DNA from 2 places in the Roseibium algae genome. Region 1 is predicted to be linked to the other one. Evidence: predicted binding sites of a transcription regulator. Region 1 holds the regulator's gene; the other holds the start of a gene.
What was found. Region 1 encodes PhoB, which activates phosphate uptake and scavenging genes when phosphate is short. Its sites were predicted from a motif close to TGTCATNNANCTGTCAT; they were not measured.

Region 1 (3,218 bases):
CCGCGTTGAAGGCGACATCAAGATTGATGATGAGGATATTTATGATCCGAAAGTCGATCCGGTGCAGTTGCGCGCCAAGGTTGGAATGGTGTTTCAGAAGCCGAACCCTTTCCCAAAATCAATTTATGACAATGTTGCTTATGGGCCGCGGATCCATGGTCTGACACGCAAAAAGTCTGAGCTCGACGAAGTCGTTGCATCCAGCTTGCAGAAAGCTGGTCTTTGGAACGAAGTGAAAGATCGTCTGGATGGACCGGGAACGGGGCTGTCAGGTGGCCAGCAGCAACGCCTGTGCATTGCGCGTGCCATTGCGGTAAGCCCGGAAGTCATTCTGATGGATGAACCGTGCTCGGCACTTGATCCGATTGCCACTGCAAAGGTGGAAGAGCTGATCGATGAACTGCGGGCGAATTTTACGATTGTTATCGTGACCCATTCGATGCAGCAGGCGGCTCGTGTGTCTCAACAGACAGCTTTCTTCCATATGGGAAATCTGGTTGAAGTGGGCGCGACGCAGGATATTTTCACCAACCCGCAAGACAAGCGCACCCAGGATTACATCACGGGCCGCTTCGGCTGATTTTGTTGACACGGGTATGGAAAGGGAACTGAGATGACCGAACATACGGTATCTGCATATGGCGAAGAACTTACCACTATTGCTGGTCTGATCGCCGAAATGGGTGGCCTGGCCGAGGATATTGTCAGCAACGCGGTTTCTGCTTTGATGAGGCAGGATCTGGAGCTTGCCCAGGAAACCATCTTGAAGGATGCCAGGCTGGATGAGCTTCTGCTTGATATCGAAATGCGCAATGTTCAGGTGATCGCACGACGTCAGCCGATGGGCCAGGACCTTCGTGAGATCATGGCTGCTGGCCGTATTGCAAACGATCTGGAACGGGTCGGCGACATGGCGAAAAATGTTGCCAAGCGTGTGATTGCGATGGATGCAGGTCTTAAGTCCAAAACACTGTCAATCGGTGTTGAGCACATGACAGAGCTGGCTTTGTCTCAGCTCAAAAACGTGCTGGATGCCTATACCCGCCGGAATGCTGAAGAAGCTCGTCTTGTACGGGACCGGGATAGCGAAGTTGATGCGATCTACACCTCGTTGTTCAGGGAGTTGCTGACCTACATGATGGAAGATCCGCGCAATATCACTCAGTGCGCTCATCTTCTGTTTTGCGCGAAGAACATCGAGCGCATCGGCGATCATGCCACCAACATCGCAGAGAATGTTTTCTACATGGTCACAGGTGACCGCCTGACCGAAGATCGTCCACGCATGGACGAAACGGGTGTCATGGACAAAGAAGACGCCTGATATCAGTACGTCAGGCGGGAATGGTTCGGAGTAAACTGGAATGCCTAAGGTACTCATCGTTGAAGACGAGGAGCCGCTCAGCCTGTTGCTGAGATACAATTTGGAAGCAGAAGGCTACACAGTCGATTCCTGCATGCGCGGAGACGACGCTGAAGTTCGTCTCCGTGAAAGTGTACCTGACTTGTTGCTACTTGATTGGATGCTGCCGGGCATTTCCGGCATTGAGCTATGTCGGCGCCTGAGAATGCGCGAAGAGACTGAACGCTTGCCGGTGATCATGCTGACTGCTCGCGGCGAGGAAGCCGAGCGTATTCGTGGCTTGTCTACGGGGGCAGATGACTATGTGGTCAAGCCATTCTCCGTGCCGGAACTGATGGCGCGGGTCCGGGCCATCTTGCGCCGGGCAAATCCTGAAGTTGTATCTTCGATGCTGCGTTCTGGTGATATTGAGCTGGATCGGGAAACTCACCGTGTGCGGCGCAGCACCAAGGAAATCCATCTGGGGCCAACGGAGTTTCGGCTTCTGGAATTCCTAATGACGTCGCCTGGGCGCGTGTTCTCTCGTGAACAGCTTCTTGATGGGGTCTGGGGCCACGATGTCTATGTGGATGAACGGACCGTTGATGTTCATGTCGGGCGTTTGCGCAAGGCGTTGAACCGTGGCAAGGCGAAAGACCCAATCCGCACTGTGCGCGGTGCTGGTTATGCCTTCAACGATCAGTTCGCCCTTGCCTGAGGCCTGAACCTCAGTATCTTGCTATTGCCAAATAAAAAGCCCGCCGAATTCGGCGGGCTTTTTTAATCTCTGATCGCCTTAAAACTGCAAAGCTCTAGGAAGCGCGTGCAGCAGCAATTGGGGCGGAAACAGCCAACGGCTTATTGTTATTATTGCGTCGCCGATCACTCACAGGTTGATAAGCAATTTTGCAATGATGGGCGCAATAAGGAACGTTTGCATCTGAAACCCGACCGCAGAAATAGAAATCGTCGGTGCTCGGATCTCCGATTGGCCATTTGCAAGTCCGTTCTGTCAACGACAGTATCGTTGCACGTTCTGACATCGGTACCAGCTCAGCAATAAGCTCGATTTCCGGCTCTGGCTTTGCAACAGGAGCAGGTGCACTTTCCATCTTCAAGGCAGTTGCACCCTGAGACTGTGGTTGCGGTGTACCTGTTCTTCCTGGTGATGCAGGTGCAGCCGAGCCCGCGCGTGGCCGACGCGGCTTGGATGCAGGCGATGGTGCCTTTGCACGGCCCGAAAGCCCAAGGCGATGAACTTTTCCGATAACTGCATTGCGTGTCACGCCGCCGAGTTCGCCCGCAATCTGACTTGCGCTATGGCCTTCGGCCCAGAGCTTTGACAAAAGCTCCACGCGTTCATTCGTCCAACTCATTTTGCCGCACCCCGTATGTTCAGTGGCGAAAAACCACGAAGCATTAACCAAGTGTTAAGGCACACTCATGCGTGCCAGTAGTGGCATATTTAGTGCCATAAAGTGATTTGCTACACGACATGTCGTGCTTTACTCATCGGACATTACAATATCGGTGAAAGTTGAGGCAAGGTTTCGGGGGGATTCAGATGGGGATGAACCAGCTTTTCCCCAGAATAGCCAATTTGCCTATGTGCGAATGCAATTGGCTGAAACCTGCCAATTGCATTGACAGCGAGCCGGGGAACAGGTGTATAAGCTTTTATGACATGCGCGTGCCGCCTTTTCCGGGCGGCATGTTTCGTTTTAGGGCCTTTATTGGTCAGGTTCCGGAATAAACAGCGCATGGCATAAAGGTTTTTCTCTCCACGGGAGTTTAAGGAAATGTCGGCGTCTGCGCTGTTTGGAACTTACGCAAGATCGGGCCTGGAATTCGATCATGGTGAAGGTGTCTGGCTGGT
Region 2 (3,218 bases), on a different contig from region 1:
GACGAAAGCCTTCTGTCGAGAGCCGCTCTGGCGTCACATAGAGGAGCTGCAGTTCGCCGGATCGGGCTTTGTCGCGGACAGCGTCCTGCTCTTCGGGCGTAAGAGAAGAATTCAAGGCTGCGGCGGAAACACCGGCTGCGGTCAGAGCGCCGACCTGGTCTTTCATCAGGGCGATCAGCGGCGAAATCACGATGCCGATGCCCGGTCGGCAAAGCGCCGGGATCTGGAAGCAAAGCGACTTGCCTGCACCGGTCGGGAAGAGCACGACCGCATCCTTCCCGCAGACAAGTGCGTCGACCACTTCTGCCTGTCGTCCGCGAAACTCCGGATAGCCAAAAACATCGCGAAGAACATCGCGCGGGTCTGTGGCGTGACTCTTGTCTTGTGCGCTGGCCGGTAGCGGCTGCGATGCGAGCATGTGCGGCTGATTCCCTGATTTTCCGCAGTCTCGCTTATTCGCCTGATGACGGCAATCTCCGTCTGTGGATGATTCGCTGCAGAGGCGGCTAATCTGTGAACACAGCGTCCGGGTCTTGCGCAAGGATGTCTGCGCAATGGGTTCGTAGCCGCTCGGACAGGCTGTTCAAATCGCCGTCCAGAAGGGCCGGATCAATCGGCTGGCCGAAATGAACCTGATAGTGGGCGTGTTTTTTGTTGAGGAGCTCGTTGAAAACGGTCATGTCGCGTAGTTCGGTTGAGATGCGGGTCAGGAAATAAAACAGGGCGGAATTCCGCCCTCCCATATGGACGGGTATGATCGGCACCTTGTAGCGGCGGGCCATGGCCAGCGCAGAGGTCATCCAGGGGCGTTCTGTGAGGCGGCCTTCGTGCCAATGGGCCAGACGTCCGGATGGAAACAGGACCACAGCGCGGTCTTCGGCAAATGCCTTGCCAGCCAATCTCAGGGTCTCCCGGGATTTCTCTCGTGTCTTGAACTTGGCACGCCACTCCACCGGGATGATCATGTCAGCAAGCCGCGGATTGATGCGGATGGCGTCCCGGTTTGCGAAGATAGAGAGGTCCTTACGCCGCGATCCGATCGCGTCATATAGGACAACGCCATCAGCAATGCCTGTTGGATGGTTCGACACCAGCACAACTGGTCCGGTTTTCGGAACGCTTTTCAGGCCGAGTACGTCCAGATTGAGCTGTAAAAGGGCGCTGAGATGGTCGAAGATGCGCTGTGCGGGCATGTTCGAGATGATGTTGGCCATCTCCAGCGCGCGCCTGTAGCCCAAAATCCGGAAGGCTGCAGGTTGCACCAAAGGCCACCAAGGCGCGTTCATGACGCCTTGGCCGCGTTCCTCAATCAGTATATCGACAATATGCTTGTGTTGTTCGGTGGCCGCTGTCCCAGACAGGGCGACTGTTGTCTGATCAGAATAAGCCAAAGTCCGTCCCGGTATTCTGAGTGGTCTGGTGCTTCGGCAGTATTACTGAAGCCCTCAGACGCAGGCAATGGATATGACATCGGGTCGGTATAATTTCATCAAACGGTCATAAAGCGACCTCGATCAACGGTCAGCGTTTTGGTTTAAACGCTCCAAATCGGGCTGGTGAAAATCGCCACTGCAGACAGCAAAGCGGCAAGCCAAGAGATAGACCGAGGCGTTGCGCGGTCGGTGTAGTAGCAAAGGATGTAAATGATCCGCAGCCCGATAAACAGGACTGCCAGTTTGTTGATCCACTCGACCGAACCGCCTTGCCATAGGCCAATAATAACAGCTGCTGCGAAGAAAGGCAGAGCTTCGAAGCTGTTTGCCGCTGCAGCGCTGGCACGAGCCCGAAAGCCACTGCGCCAATAGTCTGGGTCGCGTGGCTTGTTATTGTCGTAAGACTTGTCGAGTTTTGCGGGAAATACAGCCGCTATGGGAAGAATGGCAGCGATGAGAATACACCAGATTGAAATCGGCATTTACAGTGTCCTTACTTATGCAGACCTGCTGGAGCGCGGTCCTGATTTTGACTGTTAGGTGGAAACTATCGTTTCAAAGCAGGTGAACCAAGAGCCAAACACATTATCTTGGCGATTGTTCTGTAAGGATCTGCTCGATGATGGGCACCGCCTTTGAACCGGCTGTCACTGGAAACAAACGATTACTAGCGGGGCATGGTGCTATTTGGAGTGGGAATAAGCCGCGAAAGGAAGTTGCGCAACTTGCCTGGCAATGTTGATCCCACCGGGTGCAGGTGACCGATAACATCTCCGGCCTGAAAGGTCATCGACGCCGAGAACTTGCGAGCCAGAGCCTGCATGAGGCTATTGCCGGCAAGGCAGTTGATATAAATATGACGAGTGTGACGTTCTCTAGCAGTTTGAAGGAGCGTATCCATGAGGCGCGTTCCTATGCCTTTGCGGCGCCAGTCAGGTTCAACGCAAAAGGCTGCTTCTGCCGTTTGGGCATCTCCAAGGGAGCGCAATTCTGCAGTTCCTCGAACGATACCATTTTCCAGATAGGCGTATATCAGTGTGTCCAGTGTGAAGGATGTTTCTACATAACTGCGCAAGAAGGCGTCGCTTGCCTGCATGGCAAACCGACTTCGCCGTGTATTTGCATCGAGACGGAGCAGGTGGTCTCGGAACAGATGTTTCTCTGACACGGAAATCGGGCGAATTTCACCCTTAGCGAAGAGCTCTGCCGTCGTATTGGGAGCTTTGGGTTTGAAGACCCATGAAAATAGGCGCCAAATATTTAGGGACGGCTGCATGGAGCGCTCCTGAGTGACAGACAATGTCCTCCCAGCGTTCCTCCAAACGCACGTCATCATATATCAGGCGTAATGGTCTTTATTCAATAGCATTGGCTCGGTAAATTGTGTCGAATTTTGCCATTCGGTGTAATGGTGCGGTAAGAGAATAAATGAGTGTGCAGCGGAACGGGGATTGATTCGATATGAAACGTGGTGTGACAGTTGCCTTGGTCTTGAGTTCTGCGCTGGTGGTGGCTGGTTGTCAGCGTTTTTCGGGAAACAGTAACTATGCAACCCCTCTGCCTGCGACACCGACAACTCCGGTTGGTCAGGGTAATTTGCAGCCACTTGATCCTCTAGCGCCGGTTCCAGGCCCCGGAGTTGTTGAGCAGGGCGTTCCGGGAGCGCCTGGCACGGATCTCAGTGTCGCGCCGGTTGCAGAGCCCAGTGGGGCTGTTGAGATTGGACGCAGCGATATGGCTGGCGGCTGGAAAATCTCTTCTGCAGGCGATAATTGCATGGCCTTT

Region 2: the regulator PhoB is predicted to act here: its motif matches at 1,485-1,501, upstream of V6575_RS13805 (1-acyl-sn-glycerol-3-phosphate acyltransferase).

Annotation. Positions count from the first base shown of each region.
Region 1 is NZ_JBAKIA010000002.1:230,817-234,034, reverse strand. Features, by position in the region: gene pstB (phosphate ABC transporter ATP-binding protein PstB) at 1-580, shown strand, start outside; gene phoU (phosphate signaling complex protein PhoU) at 614-1,324, shown strand; gene phoB (phosphate regulon transcriptional regulator PhoB) at 1,365-2,060, shown strand; gene V6575_RS04730 (GcrA family cell cycle regulator) at 2,155-2,718, opposite strand; gene V6575_RS04725 (aspartate aminotransferase family protein) at 3,142-3,218, shown strand, end outside.
Region 2 is NZ_JBAKIA010000009.1:122,470-125,687, forward strand. Features, by position in the region: gene recQ (DNA helicase RecQ) at 1-418, opposite strand, end outside; gene V6575_RS13805 (1-acyl-sn-glycerol-3-phosphate acyltransferase) at 507-1,391, opposite strand; gene V6575_RS13810 (MAPEG family protein) at 1,535-1,915, opposite strand; gene V6575_RS13815 (GNAT family N-acetyltransferase) at 2,101-2,709, opposite strand; gene V6575_RS13820 (protease inhibitor Inh/omp19 family protein) at 2,895-3,218, shown strand, end outside.